3 regions of the Coralliovum pocilloporae genome follow, and region 3 is predicted to be linked to each of the others. Evidence: riboswitches for the same ligand, from Rfam matches in the RefSeq annotation. Region 3 holds a riboswitch; each other region holds the start of a gene.
The links. Region 3 has a riboswitch for cobalamin ahead of RA157_RS08925 (hypothetical protein). Riboswitches for the same ligand answer to the same signal wherever they lie in the genome.
Positions count from the first base shown of each region.

Region 1: it holds a riboswitch for cobalamin, as region 3 does, so the genes downstream of both, RA157_RS02980 (aromatic ring-hydroxylating oxygenase subunit alpha) here and RA157_RS08925 (hypothetical protein) in region 3, are expected to answer to the same signal.
Region 2: it holds a riboswitch for cobalamin, as region 3 does, so the genes downstream of both, RA157_RS12975 (ABC transporter ATP-binding protein) here and RA157_RS08925 (hypothetical protein) in region 3, are expected to answer to the same signal.

Region 1 covers NZ_CP132542.1:626,859-632,895, forward strand. Annotated here, with positions in the region: gene RA157_RS02960 (D-amino-acid transaminase) at 1-158, shown strand, start outside; gene RA157_RS02965 (LamB/YcsF family protein) at 166-933, opposite strand; gene RA157_RS02970 (5-oxoprolinase subunit C family protein) at 962-2,008, opposite strand; gene RA157_RS02975 (5-oxoprolinase subunit B family protein) at 2,005-2,766, opposite strand; cobalamin riboswitch at 2,933-3,127, shown strand; gene RA157_RS02980 (aromatic ring-hydroxylating oxygenase subunit alpha) at 3,233-4,468, shown strand; gene RA157_RS02985 (FAD-binding oxidoreductase) at 4,474-5,559, shown strand; gene RA157_RS02990 (GcvT family protein) at 5,654-6,037, opposite strand, start outside.
Region 2 covers NZ_CP132542.1:2,829,129-2,835,165, forward strand. Annotated here, with positions in the region: gene RA157_RS12965 (chromate resistance protein ChrB domain-containing protein) at 327-1,154, shown strand; gene chrA (chromate efflux transporter) at 1,151-2,428, shown strand; cobalamin riboswitch at 2,481-2,698, shown strand; gene RA157_RS12975 (ABC transporter ATP-binding protein) at 2,805-3,626, shown strand; gene RA157_RS12980 (ABC transporter substrate-binding protein) at 3,631-4,581, shown strand; gene RA157_RS12985 (FecCD family ABC transporter permease) at 4,851-5,852, shown strand.
Region 3 covers NZ_CP132542.1:1,914,622-1,920,658, reverse strand. Annotated here, with positions in the region: gene RA157_RS08930 (metal ABC transporter solute-binding protein, Zn/Mn family) at 1-644, opposite strand, end outside; gene RA157_RS08925 (hypothetical protein) at 925-1,239, opposite strand; cobalamin riboswitch at 1,378-1,601, opposite strand; cobalamin riboswitch at 1,697-1,887, shown strand; gene RA157_RS08920 (DUF4198 domain-containing protein) at 2,046-2,837, shown strand; gene cbiM (cobalt transporter CbiM) at 2,968-3,594, shown strand; gene RA157_RS08910 (NikL family nickel/cobalt ECF transporter subunit) at 3,591-4,229, shown strand; gene cbiQ (cobalt ECF transporter T component CbiQ) at 4,244-5,014, shown strand; gene RA157_RS08900 (energy-coupling factor ABC transporter ATP-binding protein) at 4,998-5,684, shown strand; gene RA157_RS08895 (metal-sensing transcriptional repressor) at 6,024-6,037, shown strand, end outside.

The DNA.
Region 1 (6,037 bases), 1.3 Mb from region 3:
AGGATGCAGATGAAGCCTTCGTCACCTCTGCCTCAACCTTTGTCATGCCTGTGGTCAAGATCGACGGCAGCGACATAGGAACCGGAACACCTGGCCCTATCGCCACTCGTCTGAGAACCCTCTATATCGAAGAAGCCCTGAACAGCATCAAGGACTAGGACCGGCCTAGCTTCCGAACATCTTCACTGCGATACCGGCCTTTTCCAGTCGGTTTCGCAGAGCGGATGCCATGGCAACCGCTGCCGGATTATCTCCATGGACGCAGATGGTTTCCGGCTTGACGGGCGTTCTCACACCATTGATGGACGTGACCGCCTGATCATCAATCATCTTCAGCACACGGTCCGCCGCCATATCAGCATCATGAATGACAGAACCCGGCACTGACCGGGATACAAGGGTTCCGTCATCATTATAGGCACGGTCAGCAAAGACCTCACGGGCGATATTGCCGCCCTGCTCCAAAGTGGCTTTTTCAAGTGCGGTTGACGCCATAGCGACAACGTAAAGGTCTGGATCAACGGCCCGTGCCGCTTCCACATACATATCCGCCAGGGCCTTGTCACGGCTGGCCATATTGGCAAAGGCGCCATGCAGTTTGACGTGGCGGACGTGCGCACCATTGACCCGGGCCATGGCCTGGATTGCGCCGATCTGATAGATGATATCACGCGACAAAACATCATGCGGGATACCCTGGATTTCATAACGCCCAAAGCCATGCAGATCCCGGAATCCAGGATGCGCGCCGATACCGACACCTTTCGCCTGGCACATCCTGATTGTCTTATCCATGACCTGTGGATCACCGGCATGAAAGCCGCAGGCAACATTGGCGCTGGTGACAATATCCAGCATCTCGGCATCATGACCCATCACCCACGGGCCGTAGGATTCGCCAAGATCCACGTTCAGATCAATTGAGGATGTCATTGTCTTTTCATTCCATTTCTGTTCGCGCTCAATCCCTGTCCCAGGGCAACATATCACCATCAGCGACTGCGCCACTAATCAACTGATAGGACAGAAGGTCATCCATCTCGGACGGATCTCTCAACAAAGGCGTGCTCAGGCTCGGCAAACGCTCAAGCTCTGCCCTGAAACGCGACAGGCAGCCAAGTGCTGTCTCTTCATCAACCAGCTGGAAACGGAAACGGCTGCCGCTTGGCAATTGCGCCAGAGCATTCAGGTCAGCACCAATCACCGTTGCAATGCGTGGATAGCCACCAGTGGGCTGCCTGTCAGCAAGCAATACCGCTGGGAAACCGTCCCCCGGAATTTGAATATCGCCGAGAGAAATCGCGTCAGATGTTCCCGACAGAGCCATTTCAGTGTTGAACGGGTCTGCGGCAAAATCCAGCCGAACCCCCATTCTGTCCCGCTTGGAGGAAACCTGAAACTCGGTGGCCAGAAACCGGGCCCGCTCATCCTCTGAATAATAATGCGCCTGCGCACCCCAGAGAATGCGAATGACAGACCGTCCGAAATACCCGGGTTCCGGCAGGGCTTCCCCAAGCTTCGATCGTGCAGGACCATCACCAATCTTCAGGCAATCGCCCGCCTGAAGCATCCGCCCCTGATACCCGCCAAACCCCGCCTTTACATGGGTCGCACGCGCGCCCATGGCCATCGGCACATCAAAACCGCCAGCCACAGACAGATAACCATAAGCACCACCGGACGCGCCACCGATATCGAGCACCTGCCCCTCTTCAAGCCGGAATGCCGAACGCCAGACAACAGGTGTGCCATCAACGGAGGCTCGAAAGCATGCCCCCGTCAGCGCCACATCGACAGCTCCATACTCCGCCTGGAAACGACCACCAAGGCCATAAAACTCAAGCACTGCAAGCTCTGATGCCTGCCCCAGAAGGGCTGAACCTTCCCGATAGGCGAAGGCATCAACCACCCCGCCTTCGGTCACGCCATAACGTTGATAGCCGGGACGCCCCAGGTCCTGCACACTGACAGCAGGCCCGGCGGACAAAACGCGGAGAACAGGGTTCACGACAGCACCTCCCGCTCCACTACGCTTTCGCCGGACAGAACACGCGTCATCAGATCCTCAAACTCATCTTTGCAGATTGGCTTGAATGCCACTTCATCACCGGGTTCCATCAGGAAAACCGGATCACGCTGGAGATCAAAATTGCGGAATGGTGTCAGCCCGATCCGCCGCCAGCCTGTTGGCATGGCTATAGGGAAAATAACGGTCTGCCGAACAGCAACACAAATCGACCCAACCGGCTCTTCCGGTTTGACATGATCAAGCCGGGCAAAGTCCCATGGCTCCGGCAAAGCTCCGCAATAGGCCAATCCCGGTGAAAAGCCGATCATGTTTACCCGCAAGCGGTCCGCAGAATGCTGATGTATCACGTCTTCTGCCTCAACACCCAGAAGAGCGGCCACATCCTCAAGGTCTGGCCCTTCCTCATCGCCATATTTTACTGGAATACGCCAGAGACTTCGCCCCTCCGGCAACTCAGATGCATACCAGTCCCGGTCAGACAGCAAATCTGAAAGAAGTCCACGCAGGGTCTGTGGAGCCAGGTCAAGCGGATCAAACCGGATCAGCACAGATCGATTGGTAGGTGCTGTTTCCAGGATCTGTGGCAGGGCCATCGTCCGCAAGGCCGCATCAAACACGATGGCCGCCGTGTTGCAACGCTCATCAAGCCTGTCACCAAACTCAACGGTCACCGCCGCCTCACCGACCGATCGGATCAACGGATATTGTGGTTCAGAGACAGAAGACGACAGCGTCAAAACGAACACTCTTTCAAACAGAAAACAGGTTCCGATTTGTACATGGTCGAGCCGGTTTGTGAAGACCGGATTTAAACCAAGCGGTTCACAACACAGTCGGAAACATGGTGTCTGTTCTATTTTAAATCATGTCGTTTTTGTCGTCAGATACAGTTTTGAATCGGTCTAACGTCCGGAAAATCAAGGTGCCGCCTGCGGGCGGAGAATTGGGAAGCCGGTGAAAATCCGGCACTGCCCCCGCAACGGTAAGGACGGGCAGAACGTGGCAAAAACCACTGGGTTTGAGGAAATCCGGGAAGGTGCCATGTCGGTCGCGAGACCCCGTCCAAGTCCGGAAACCAGCCTTGTTTGTCAACGTCAACCGCGGGTGGCGGTGAACGGCGTGGATCCGGCCTGTCTTTCCGGTGCGCCCTCACTTTCGCCTGCCTGTATTGCCGCGGGGTAGCGGCAGAAAATCAGGTCGATCATGTATCAGCAATCCGATATTTTCATGCACTTGCTTAATCGCAAGTCCGCTCACTCGCTTGAGCAGCCTTTCTACACAGATCAGTCCATCTTCGACTATGACATGTCCGAGATCTTCTACAAGGACTGGCTGTTTGCGATCCCCGCATGTGAACTGGCAAAGCCTGGCAGTTATGTGACCCATCAGGTCGGTGCCTACTCCGTCATCATCGTTCGCGGTCAGGATCAGGTCATTCGGGCCTTCCACAATGCCTGCCGCCACCGCGGATCGGCCGTCTGCACCGCTAAAAAGGGCAATACGCCAAAACTGGTCTGCCCTTATCATCAGTGGACCTACGAACTTGACGGCTCACTTCTCTGGGCGCGAGACATGGGTCCTGATTTTGACGCCAGCAAGCATGGTCTGAAACCTGTCCATTGTCGCGAGCTGGAAGGCCTTGTTTACATCTGCCTCGCCAACCATGCCCCGGACTTCGATCGATTTGCAGAGCTGGCCCGGCCTTATCTCCGGCATCATGACCTCGGCAATGCCAAGGTCGCTTATGAAAGCTCCATCGTCGAGAATGGCAACTGGAAACTGGTCTGGGAAAACAACCGCGAATGCTACCATTGCGGTGGAAACCATCCCGCACTCTGCCGCACATTCCCTGATGATCCAGCGGTTACCGGCATCGAGGGCGGCACAACACCTCCTCACCTTCAGGCACATTTTGACCGCTGTGAACAGGCCGGACTGGCCTCCGGGTTCCATCTGAGCGCAGACGGGCGCTACCGGCTTGCCAGAATGCCATTGAAGGAGAAGGCGGAAAGCTACACGATGGATGGCAAGATAGCCGTCAGCAAAAAACTGGGTTCTGTTCCGTTCAATGATGCGGGTGCGTTGTTGAAGTTCAACTACCCGACCACCTGGAATCACTTCCTGCCGGATCACTCCATCGTCTTCCGCGTCACCCCGCTTTCCCCGACCACAACAGAGGTCACCACCAAATGGCTTGTGCACAAGGATGCGGTGGAAGGTGTCGATTATGACCTGAAACGCCTGACAGAAGTCTGGATAGCCACCAATAATGAAGATCGTCGCGTGGTTGAGGACAACCAGCGCGGCATCAATTCACCGGCTTATGAGCCCGGCCCGTACTCTCCAACCCAGGAAAGCGGTGTTATCCAGTTCATTGACTGGTACTGCGAGCGTCTTCTCTCCGGCATGAGAAGACTGAATGTAGCGGCTGCGGAGTAGGCGAAATGGGTCTTCATCAACATTTCGAAACCCTGGACGATTCCGCCATCTGGTCGGACGACGAAGCCCTTGAGTGCACTCTTGTGGTTCGCGAAACTGAAGATACGGCAACGTTCACGTTCCGGGCACCATCCGGTGCCTGGTTCCGTTATCAGCCGGGGCAATTCCTGACCCTTGAACTGCCCGTACCAGGTGAAATCGTCTGGCGGACCTATACAATCTCGTCATCACCGTCGAGACCACTCTCCATCTCAGTAACGGTCAAGGCCCAGCCTGACAGTATCGGCACACGCTGGATGATGGATCACCTGAAGCCAGGCATGCGACTGAACGCGAAGGGCCCAGCCGGCGTTTTTACCCTACCGAAACGCCCGAACGGAAAATTCCTGTTCATCTCAGCAGGCTCCGGGATTACGCCAAGCCTGTCGATGACACAGTATCTCTATGACCGGGGACAGGACCCCGATATCTGCTATGTGAACTGTGCCCGTCGCCCATCCGACATCATCAGGAAATCCCAGCTCGAATACATGGCTTCGCGTGTGCACGGTCTGCAGCTGCATTTTGTCGTCGAAGAAGATGACCCGTTTCAGGCCTGGACCGGCTATCGTGGCAGACTGTCCCAGGTGATGCTGTCGATGATCGCACCGGACTACCTGGAACGGGAAGTCTATTGCTGTGGCCCCGAGCCCTTCATGCAGGCCGTCCGCGATATCCTGAACGCGCTCGGCTTCGATATGGATAACTACAATCAGGAAAGCTTCGGGGCGCCAGCTGAAACCGTGGCGGAGGTCGAGGAAATCGACGATACCGTTCCGGATGAGCAGAAAGAGGCAGAAATCGTCTTCACACAGTCCGACGTCAGCACGCCTTGCACGGAGACAGACACAGTGCTCGGCATTGCAAGGTCTTCCGGCCTGAATATCCCGTCAGGCTGTACCTTTGGCGTCTGCGGTACCTGCAAGGTGAAGAAAGTCAGCGGCGACGTTCATATGGTTCATTCAGGTGGTATTTCAGAAGACGACATCGCCGATGGCTATATCCTCGCCTGTTGTTCCAATCCGATCGGCCGCGTGGAAATCGATATCTGACGGGTTACAGACTTGCTCTGTAAACTGAAAAGCCGCCCGCAGTTTTGCGGGCGGCTTTTCTCTTATCTAGCCAACTGAGGCCGGGGTCCTGACCCTAGACGCGCATATTGGCACCGTTTGCATCATAGATCGGCCCGCCGAGAACTTCTGCATCGTAAAATTCACCCAAAATTTCGACCTGCAGCCTGGTTCCCGGTTCAGCATTGGCCACAGAAACGTATCCCATGGCCATTGACTGGCCAACGCGATGTCCATAGCCGCCAGAGCTGACATAGCCGACGGCTTCCCCATCCTTGAGGATTGCTTCGTCGTTTGACACATCGATGCCGTCCACATCGATCGTCATGGTCACAAGCTTCCGCTCGACACCTTCATCACGGAAGGTTTCAGTGGCAGCCTTGCCAACGAAATCCTTCTTCCAGTTGATGAACACGTCCATACCGGATTCAACCGCATTGAAGTCCGGCCGGAATTCAAG
Region 2 (6,037 bases), 910 kb from region 3:
GGGCTATGTTACCTGATTTACCCCAAGTGCGAAATTTCATGTTCCGTATTTGAAACAAGGTCGATGTTGAGGCTCCGGCAAGCATCCGGCCTGTTGCCAGAGATCGGAACTGCATTGTTCAAACCCTCTGATGATTCTATGTCTGAAATGTGAAGAATGGTGTGCTGATGATACTGCAACTGATTTTTGACAAAACTGTTCTGGATTGATATCCTGATGGCAGGGGGCTTGCGAACGCCCCGTGAGGCTTAGACCCAAGGTTCGCTTCCAGAAGACCGGAGATTGTCTGCGCATACTTGCGCATGTCATTCGAGAGGAAGCAATCCATGCCTGCATTTAATGAAATTACCCCTGCACAGCTTTACCGCCTGATCGGCACACCCGATGCGCCTGGTCTTGTCGATCTCAGGATACAAGAAGACTTTGAAGACGATCCGCGTCTGATCCCCGGAGCCTTTCGCAGTCCGCATACGGATCTCGCAGCCCTAAAGGCACAGCTCGAGAGGCGACAGGCAGAGCGCGTGGTGGTTTATTGCCAGAAGGGGCGGAAGATATCGCAAGGAGTGGCAGCTCTGCTGCGATCGGATGGCTGGGCTGTTGAGGTTCTGCAGGGTGGACAGTTTGCCTGGAGGGATGCAGCGCTGCCCATGCGCGAGGAAATTGGCATGCTTCAGCGCACGGAAGAGGGGCAAACCCGGTGGGTCACCCGACATCGTCCGAAAATTGATCGCATAGCCTGCCCTTGGCTGGTCAGGCGGTTTATTGACCCCACAGCGGAATTTTTGTTTGTGCCGCAGCAGGACGTGGCATTGGTGGCCGAAAAGTTCAATGCCATACCATTTGACGTTGAGGGTGTTCGGTTCAGCCATCGCGGTGAGCGATGTTCTTTTGATGCCTTTATGGAGGATTTCGACCTGCGATCCAACGCCTTGGACCAGATGGCCGTTGTCATTCGCGGTGCTGATACCAATCGACATGATCTCGCACCACAGGCGGCAGGGCTGCTGGCCTTATCAGTCGGTCTGTCGCGTATGGTGCGAGATGACATGATGCAGCTTGATGCAGGCATGTTGCTCTATGATGCGCTCTATCGCTGGGCCCGGGATGGTATGGATGAAGGTCATGATTGGCCCGCACCAGGAAGCAAGCCATGACCCGCCCGGGTTTTTATGAAGCCTTCCGGGTCTGGTGGCAGATCGGGGTTCTGTCTTTCGGCGGGCCTGCAGCTCAGATTGCCCTGGTTCACCGGATGGTCGTGGAAGAGCGGAAATGGCTGAGTGAGCAGGATTACCTGAATGCTCTGTCTTTCTGCATGTTGCTGCCGGGGCCGGAGGCCATGCAGCTGGTGACGTACGCGGGATGGCGGCAACACGGAGTTCTGGGTGGTCTGGTGGCCGGGTTACTGTTTGTTCTACCGGGGGCGCTGGTGGTTCTGGCTTTTGCGGGCTTCTATGTAACCTTCGGCAACACACCATCTCTTGAAGCCCTGTTTCTCGGAGTGAAGGCCGCCGTTCTGGTGATCGTGTTTGACGCACTCTGGCGGATTGCCAGGCGCAGCCTGACATCGCGGCTGCACTGGTGGACCGCCGGGCTTTCCTTTGTGGCGCTGTTCTTTCTCGGAATTCCGTTTCCTGTCATCATTCTGGCGGCAGGCTGTCTCGGCTTTGTCACGGCACAGGCGGGTGAGAGGACGGTGATTGACCGACCTCATATCCCCTTGTCCAGAACCTGTGCCACTATTCTGGTCTGGCTCGCCATCTGGATGGTGCCGCTGGCTTTGGTTGAGCCGGTAACCGGTTTGCCCATTCTCACTGAGCTCGGCCTGTTTTTCTCCAAGCTTGCAACGGTGACCTTCGGCGGGGCCTATGCGGTTCTGGCCTATATGGCGCAGGACGCGGTGCAGAACCATGGCTGGCTGAGCACGACAGAGATGATTGACGGACTCGGTCTTGCGGAAACCACACCGGGGCCTTTGATACTGGTGACAGAGTTCGTCGGGTTTCTGGCAGCAGCACGGGCTGAGGGCGATGTTAGTCTATGGGCCGGAGTTCTGGGGGCAGGGGTAACGCTCTGGGCAACATTTGCACCCTGTTTCCTCTGGGTCTTTGCGGGTGCCCCTTATATTGCCTGGCTCACATCAAAACCCCGATTGCGGGCCGCGCTTGCATCCATTTCGGCGGCAGTGGTTGGCGTCATTCTCAATCTGTCCATATGGTTTGCAATCCACGTGCTGTTTGAAACTGTGACAACAGAGCGTCTGGCTGTCCTGACCCTGTTGCGGCCTGAGCTCGGCAGCTTCAATGATGCTGTTCTTATCTTCATCGCGCTGGCTATGGTGCTGCTGCTAAGCCTCCGTCGGAGTGTCCTTCTCACCCTCTGCGCCTGCGGAGGGCTTTCACTCGTGCTGGCCAGCCTTTCGCTCGTCTGAGCAGGTGCTTGGATAAACGGGATGATTTCATCTTGCTCCACCTCCTGAACGGGGTTATTCATCAACCGATGGTTTTCGGGAATCGAGCATATTTCCGGAATGAAAAGGGAATACGGTGAGGCTTAACCATCAGGTGCCTAATCCGTAGCTGCCCCCGCAACTGTGAGCGAGGAGCAAACCCGGCAAAACCACTGGCCTGAAACAGGCCGGGAAGGGTCGGGAGCGCTGTAATCCGCGAGTCAGGAGACCTGCCATCAGGAATTCACTCAACCCGGGCGGGGAAGTCCGGTTAAGGGGCTCCGGATGGCACATCTCAATGTCACCCGATCAATCTGCCTTTTGACCTGCCGCCGCCGGATCGCGGAGCACAAGGCAGATGGGATCATCTTTCCTGGAACTTGATGCTGTCACCGTTCACTCCGAGCGGGGCGACGCTTTGCTGTCTGACGTGAGCTTTGGGGTCAGCCATGGCGTACGGCTCGCTGTGGTCGGTCCGAATGGCGCAGGCAAAACCACATTGCTCCGGACCATCTGCGGCCTGTTGAGCCCGGATAACGGAGAAATCAGGCTGAATGGCCGCAGCCTGCAGACGCTCAGCTTTGAAGAGCGGGCCCGGCAGATTGCCTATGTGGGGCAGGCGGATGATCCAGATGGACGCCTGTCTGTCACGCAATATGTAGGGCTGGGAACCCGCGCCCGACAGGATCAGCTCAGCCAGGCAGAAACTGCGGAAGGCATGCATGCCATATTGGATGCACTCGGCCTTGGGTCACTTGCGGACAAGCGCATGGACCGGATTTCCGGGGGCGAACGCCAGAAGGCAAAGATAGCCCGCGCACTTTGTCAGAAACCGGACCTGCTGGTTCTGGACGAGCCGACCAACCACCTTGATCCAAGGGCTCGTGGCGACATTCTGAACCTTGTTTCAGGGTTCGGCATGGCGGTTATTGCTGCACTCCATGACCTGACCCTGATCGATAGTTTTGCCGACAAGGTTGCTCTGCTTGATGGCGGCCGGCTGATCGATCTTGGCTCCCCGTCTGAAACGCTCTCCACACCGAATGTGCGGCAGGTTTTTGACGTGGACCTGCTCCGGTTGGCGCATCCGGATGGGCGAGGTTTTCTCCCGACACTTGATCTTGGGAAGGCTGAAGCCTCTCGAGAGCGTTCCAACACCTGTATTCAAACCAAAGGATAGACTGATGATCAGATTTTACGGTGCAGCTCTTTCTGCATTGCTCATGGCCACAGCCGTGCAGGCCGAGCCTGTAACGGTTGATAATTGCGGTCAGCCACTCACATTCGAGACCACGCCTGAACGGCTGGTGGTTCACGATATCAATATGAGCGAGATGGCATTCGCGCTCGGCCTGCAGGACAAGATGGTCGGCGTGACCGGCATTTCCGGCTGGTACAAGACCAGCGCCGATTTCGAGAAGAAACGCGGGGACATACCGGAACTTGCCCCGAAATATCCGTCTCTGGAAAATCTCCTGGGCGCATCTCCGGATCTGTTCTTTGCCGGCTGGTATTACGGCATGAAGCCGGGTGGAGATGTGACGCCGGATATTCTGAAAGGACACAACATCAAGACCATGGTCTTGTCCGAGAGCTGTATCCACCTGGACAAAACACGTCCAGCTGCCTCAATGGACCTGCTGTTTGGTGATGTCCTGCGGCTTGGCAAGGTGTTTGACAAGGCCGATGAAGCGGAAGCTCTGGTCAAGGGTTGGAAGGAAGAACTGGCGGCCTTGAAAGACGCTGTGCCTGCTGAGGGTCGCAAGCGCGTCTTCCTCTATGATTCCGGTGCGGACAAGCCGTTTACCGCCGGGAAGTATGCCATCACCACGGCAATGATCGATGCTGCAGGCGGCGAAAATGTCACCGGTGACATGGAAACCAGCTGGGGAACCGCGTCCTGGGAAGCCGTTGCGGCTGCCAATCCGGAATTCCTGATCCTGCTGGATTACCAGAATGGCGATGGTGCCAAGGGCCTGATGAATTTCCTCAAGGAGCATCCGGTGATGAAGTATACGGATGCCGTGAAGAACGGGCGCTATGTCGCCCTTCGCTATGAAGAACTGACACCGGGACCGGCTAATATCAAGGCTATAGGCAAGATCACCAAAGCCATGTATCCGAAAGCGTTTTAATACCAAAGGACCTTAATATTGACCCATGTGATGCCGCCCAGCCGTTCATCGGCAAGGCGCTTTTTGAAGGGCGATGCGGGGCATCGGTCGAGAGAAGAAACGCTGTCCGGTGGGCGACTGGACGGCACCGAAGGCCGGATTTCTGCGCGTTCCAGGCGTCGTTGCAGATGGTTCATGGTATCCATACCACATCACCATCCGCGCCTTGCCGGACCGCGTATGAATCTCGGTCAAATGATTCAATATTTAGTTCCTTTGGTATCAGACTGATGGTGCGGTTCATTCTTGCAGTGCTGGCGGCAGGTGCCGGGCTTCTGGGGCTTGCCTTTCTGGCTGTGTCGGTCGGGGCGGTTGATATTCCGTTCGATGTCATCTGGAAAGCCATCCGGGGAGCTGTCTTCCCGTCCGGTCAGGATGAACCGCATCCGCTCTCTCGCATTATCCTTGACCTCCGGCTGCCCCGTGCATTGCTGGCGATCATGGTTGGGGCTGGCCTTGGGGTCGTGGGCTGTATTCTCCAGACCGTAACGCGCAACGATCTGGCCGATCCGTTTCTGTTTGGCCTGTCATCGGGCGCTGCCGCAGGTGCGGTACTGGTCATTACTGTTACTGGCGATGTTCTTGGAGTCTGGACTCTGCCGATTGCTGCCTTTTGCGGCGGGCTGATTGCATCAGCTACGGTCCTGCTGCTGATGGCTCGCGGTGTGCGTCAGGATCCTGCCAGACTGGTCCTGACCGGTCTGGCGGTGTCTTTCCTTTTCCTGTCGCTGACGAATTACATGGTGTTCGCCGGAGATCAGCGGGCCGCGCATTCAGTCCTGTTCTGGACAATTGGCGGCCTTGGGCTTGCCCGGTGGGATATCCTGCCCATTGCGCTTGCTGGTCTTCTGGCTGTTGGCGTCTATGGGGTCTGGAAAAGCCGGGACCTGGACGCACTTCTCTCCGGTGATGATACAGCCCAGACTCTCGGGGTTGATGTGAAGAATACCCGCAGAATGGCTTTCATGGTTGCCGCTTTTGCGACCTCGGCCTTTGTCTCCGTAACCGGTGTCATCGGCTTTGTCGGGTTGATGGTGCCGCATCTGGCACGTGCCATCACCGGGCCTCTTCATGGTCGGCTTATTATCCTGTCTTCTCTTATTGGTGCCTGTCTTCTGCTGGTCAGTGACAGCCTTGCCCGGACGCTTCTGACGCCGCAGGAGCTTCCGATTGGCATTATTACCTCAGCCATCGGGGCTCTGTTTGTAATGAGCATGCTGCGCCGCCTTTAAAGGCAGGCGACTGGAGCTTGACCCTAGGTGGTAGCAAAGACGATGTCGACCAAATCTAGCACCATCAAAAACCAATTCTATGATTTCTGTAACCAATAAGCAAAATTCGGTTTTGAACTGTGTTTCCGCTCAGGTTGTTTCTTGAATGATGCTGTCAATGAAGACTTTATTTACATGAATTCAGT
Region 3 (6,037 bases):
TCGCTCTGGGTGGAGATACCCTGAATACCAAGCACCTCGAAGCCATAGGCCTTGCCGAAATAGCCAAAGGCATCGTGAGCTGTGACCAGCACGCGGCTGTTTTCCGGAACCGACAGGGCCGAGCGTTTTACATAATCGGACAGAGCATCCAGTCTCGTGATGTAGGCTGCAGCATTTTTGCGAAATTCCGACTCGCCCTCCGGATCAAGGCGGATCAGTTCGTCGCGGGCATTCTCCGCTGCTTCCTTCCAGAGAGCAGGGCTCATCCAGATATGTGGATCAAACTTGTCAGGATATTCATCACTGGCAAACAGCTGCTCCTTCGGCAGGGTTTCTCCCAGCGCGATGACCGGCTTTTTCTTCGCCAGTTTATGAAGCAGCTCCTCCATCTGGGCTTCCAGATAGAGGCCGTTGTGAATGATCACATCCGCCCGCCCCAACAGGATCACATCGCTGCGGGTGGTGCGATAGGAATGCGGATCGACACCCTCGCCGATCAACGTGCTGACATCCGCCCGGTTTCCGGCAACTTCGGATACCAGATCACCGATCATCCCGACCGTGGTGACAATGTTCAGCTTGCCCGCATGGGCTGGCATAACCATCATCAGAACAGCAACAATCAAGACAGACAGACGACGCATCAACGCATTCTCACTTCTGAACTTCGATCCTGGATCTTTAATGCAAATAATTCGCAACTGCAAGAGCAGATCACACTTTTTTGCGAATGACTTGCAACAAGAACACTAGGCCGCACACATCATCGGGATTTTCAGAAGCTATATTTTTCAGAGATTTATCAGTGATCTACATAAGTATCACGATCTATCGCGCCGCGCCGTATCCCTCAAACACAAAAACGGGAGCGCCATGCACTCCCGTTTTCAGATTGGAGTCTTGCCCCCAAAATACTCCACACTCTCAGTTCATAAGAGCTCGTCGCTCTGCAGGCTGCGATGTGGCGCGCCAGTCGAGCGGCATACTGGCCACCTGCTCCATGAGCTCGGCAACTGGCCCGGACGCGTCAGGACCGGCTTCTTTCAGAAGTGCCCGCGCCGCTTCTACAGGATTGACGTGATCAGGCAGACTTGCCAGCCAGAGCCCCAGCGCCAGACCGGCCTGGTCTGACCGGCCATAATGCGTCCGCTCTCTTCTCTCTCTGCGGGAGGATCTGGCTGATCGTCTCCGCATGCCGGTCATTCGGCCATTTATGGAATTCAGGTCTGTCGCGTCCATACCAGTATCCTTTCGTACAGGCTCCAGCCTGCTGTGGTATGTTCGCGGGGAGTTGTCAGATGGACGCCGGATGGCCTGAGCCACCAAATCGCCCCTGCAATCGCCCTCCGCGATTCGGTAGCCAAGGCACACCATCAGGCATGCCGGTTTCATCAGGCTGGTTTCCGGACTGAAGAGCGGTCAGATGACATCTGAACCTGCGTAACACCTTCCCAGGACAGACATCCCAGTGGCCTTGGTTACGCGCAACTCTATCACCGTTGCGGGGGCAGTGCCGGACTTAGCATACGCATCACCGGCTTCCCAATTATCTGCGACACATCTTGTGGGTGAATCGCAGCACCTAACGTACTCATCATCACGAGGTTTCATGCAGATTGCAATCCGCAATCATCCGAATGGGGAAAATTTGTCATAACCGTGGCATATCTGAATTGCGCTTACGGCAATCCAGTGCTACATCCCGTCGCTGACGGTTCCGTAGATTAATAGGGAATGTGGTGCGGCCTCCGGCCAAATCCTCAGCTGCCCCCGCAACTGTAAGCGACTACGACGGTTCATAAAGCCACTGGACAGATCTTTGTCCGGGAAGGCGAACCGCTCGCATGACCCGCAAGCCAGGAGACCTGCCGTCAACCGATGATCGCGACCAAATGCGGGCGTTCATCGATGGTGTCCCGACGCCGGGGTGAGCGTCAGGTCTAAAGGCGGCATTGCCTGACACCAGTCGTATGCGTCTTTGGCCTTTGAAGTCCCCGAGCGTCTCCATTGTTTTCCGCTCCCTCGTGAGCTCATGGAGACCTTACATGTTGAAGAAAATCCTGGCGGCCACAACCGCCGTACTTATCGCAGGCACAGTGTCTGCTGCAGCCCATTTCCAGCTTGTCTACACACCGGAAGTCAATCTCGAAAAAGCTGGCGACGTTCCGTTCAAGCTCATCTTCTGGCATCCGTATGAAGCAGGCCATGTGATGGATATGGGCCAGCCGGAAGCCTTTTTTGTCATCCACAAAGGCAAGAAGACCGACCTTCTGGGCGCTGTTAAGCCGATCTCCTTCAAGGGCCCGACCAATGATGCCGCTGCTTTTGAAGCATCTGCCAAGGTCAAGCGCAACGGCGACTATATCTTCGTCGTCGAGCCGGCTCCCTATTATGAAGGCAGCGAAGACATCTACATTCAGCAGATCACAAAAAGCTTTGTGAACAAGGGCGGTGTGCCGACTGACTGGAATTCTGCCCTCGGCCTTAAGACCGAAATCGTGCCGCTTGTAAAGCCAACCAACATTCTTGCCGGTTCCACCTTTACCGGTCAGGTTCTGGCAGACGGCAAGCCGGTCGCCAATGCCGAGCTCGAAATCGAGTACATGGCTGCTGAGCCGGATATGGAAACCAATGCGGCCAAACCGGCAACAGTTACGCCTCCTCCGGGCGGTGCCGTTGCTCTTGTGACCGACGAAAACGGCATGTTCTCCTTCGGCGTTCCAAAAGCCGGTTTCTGGGGCTTTGCCGCTCTTGGCTCTGGTCCTGTCAAGGAACATGAAGGCAAGGAACTTTCCCAGGATGCAGTTATCTGGATCCGCGCCTACGATATGGAATAGAGCCTAGGGTCAAGACTCATTGCTCATGCCCATTCTGTTCATCTGGGACGTACAGAATGGGCAGAAACAAGAGCGCCGGACGAAAAAATGACTATCGCGGAATGGACGTAAACAATGAGTTTTGACCCTAATGCATATCGTTGACGGAGCACTTTCAACAGAAGTCCTGATCGGGGGCGGTATCATCACCGCCGCCGGCCTGGCACTTGGGCTCCGAAAGCTTGATATGGAGCGCATTCCGGCTACGGGCATTCTGAGCGCCACATTCTTTGTGGCGTCTCTTGTGCATGTGCCGCTTGGTCCGTCCAGCGTGCACCTGATCATGAACGGCATGGCAGGTGTTATTCTCGGTTGGGCCGCCTTTCCCGCGCTTTTTGTGGGCCTTCTGCTACAGGCCGTGTTCTTCGGATTTGGCGGCGTTACCGTTCTCGGCGTCAATGCAGCCAATATTGCGTTGTCAGCAGTTATTGCAGCTGCAATCTGCCGCCGTGGCATCTCCTCTCCCAATCTGAAGATTGCCATGATCTCAGGCGGTATTGCAGGGGCGCTGGCCATCGGGCTGACAGCCCTGTTTGTCGGTATCAGTCTGGCTTTTTCCGGTGAAGAGCTGATTCCTGCAGCCAAGCTTGCTTTCTTCGCCCATATTCCCGTAATGATTATCGAGGGTCTTTTGACCGGTGCAGCTATTCTTCTGGTCCGCAAGGTCAAGCCGGAACTTCTGTCGGCCTCCATTCCAACTGCGGGGCGATCCTCATGACACTCTTTCAGTTTTTTGCACGCCTGGCCCTGGTCGCCTGCTTCTCCCTTTCCATGCTCACACCTGCCCTGGCCCATAAAGTCATTATCGGGCTTTACGCGGAAGGAGATCATATCGAAGGGGAAGTCGGCTTTTCCAACGGAGATATGGCGAAGAATGTGCTCGTCGAGGTTTTTGATTCGTCCGGAAAGAAACTGGGCGAAACCAAAACCGATGATGAAGGCATTTTCATTTTCAAACCGACAATCCGGATTGACCATGTCTTTACATCCAATCTCGGACAGGGGCATGTGGCCAATGGCACGCTGACTGTTGATGAAATGCCGGAAAGCCTGAAGGCGGGATCTACCCCCCAACAGCAAGCCTCCACCACATCAGGCCCTGCAACAACAGAAACTGGCGAACCTAATAATTCCGCCTCAGCAGCCGTGAACAAGGAAGAGCTGGAAGCAGCGATTGCCAAGGCTGTTGCAAAGGGTGTCAGGCCCTTGCGCAAGGAACTGCAGAGTTTCCAGGACAAGCTGGACCTGCAAAGGGTTCTCGGCGGTATCGGCTATATTGTCGGCCTGTTCGGCGTTGGTTTTTATCTAGCAGCCCGGCGAAAGCTGGCTGACCAGAACAGCGGAAAGGCCTGATCATGGGTCACGCCATGTCACAGGACGCGAGACGGCTTATCGGCCCTGCCGGACTAATCGGCGGTGCCGATCCCCGTCTGCGGATTGTGACCTGCGTGGCATTCTCCTTCGTGACCGTGGCGCTTGACAGTTTCCCGGCGCTGTTTATGGCGCTGGGTCTGTCTTTTATGGCTCTTTTTGGTTCCCGCCTGCCCATGCGGCGGACCCTGAAGCGCATGATTACCATGGACAGCTTCATCATCTTCATGCTGGCAACCCTGCCCTTTACCATGCCAGGCACAGAGCTCTTCACCCTGTTCGGCTATCCGGCCAGTCTTGAAGGTTTCTATCGGGCGTCTGAAATTGCCCTGACAGCCAATGCAGTGGTGTTGATGATGCTGACACTGGTCGGCACCATGGATGCGGTCATTTTTGGCCATGCGCTCTATCGGCTGCGTGTGCCGGAAAGCCTGATCCATCTGCTACTGTTTACGGTCCGCTATATTGACGTTATCCAGCAGGAGTATCAGCGCCTTCGTCTGGCTATGCGGGCCCGGGCCTTCAAGGCCAGGAATTCCCTGCATACCTATCGGTCCTTCGGCTATCTTATCGGCATGCTGCTTGTGCGTTCACTGGAGCGGTCAGAGCGTATCCTTCAAGCGATGAAATGTCGGGGCTTTTCCGGAAAATTCTACCTGCTCGATTCCATGCACCTGCATCCGCGCGACTATTCTTTCGCAGCGCTGTCCGTCATGGCACTGATCGGGCTTATCCTCATGGAGGTCGGCTTTGGACGTTCTTTTTAATCTCGCCGATATCCATTATTCCTACCCGGATGGCCATACCGTCCTGACCGGCGCCAAATTCGCGCTCGTTGGTGGTGAGCGTCTGTGTCTTACCGGCCATAACGGTGCGGGGAAAAGCACTCTGTTCCACATCATGGTCGGCCTGATTCAACCTCAGTCCGGAACTGTTGAAGCCTTCGGCAAAATCCGCGGAACTGAAGCTGATTTCCGCGAGGTCCGTCAGCGGGCGGGTCTCGTCTTTCAGGACCCTGATGACCAGCTCTTCTGCCCGACTGTGGCTGATGATATCGCCTTCGGCCCACTAAACCTTGGCAAGTCGCGGGAAGAAGCACTGGCTATTGTGGAAGAAACCCTCAATCAGCTCAATCTGGGCAAGTTTCGTGACCGCGTGACACACAAACTGTCCGGCGGAGAAAAACGCCTGGTTTCCCTTGCATCCGTTCTGGCGATGAAGCCGGATGTCCTGTTGCTGGACGAGCCGACAAACGCGCTGGATGAAGGAACCACCGAGCATCTGGTGGATATCCTCTGCAATCTGCCGCAGGCCATGGTCGTCATTTCCCATGACCCCCATTTCCGAACCCGTATCGGCACCAGAACCCTGAAGCTGCAAGATGGCAGGATTGAAGAACTCCAGCCCAAGTGTCGCCATGCTGCGGACACGGCCTGATATTTTCCAGGACTTCAGACCGGACATCTGAGAGACGCAATTCTTCTGCAGTTCCAAGATTCAGACCCATAAACTCCGACTCTCCACCCATCGACGTCTCCTCACACAAAATGTGATCGAGGTCTCATTGCTTTTATCCCCTCCCCCAGGATAGGATATGGCGGATTGCGAGCGGAACGTTTCGGTCTTTGCTTTGGCTTCATCAGAAGCCTTTGATGAGATTACAGAAGCGCCTGATTTGATGGCTCAGCCATCTGCAATCGATCCGTCGGGACCCAAATCGGGACGAGGACAGGGCGCATCCATGATCGGGACCGCGCCCCAGCATTGGAGCAGGACATGCGGCATCAATC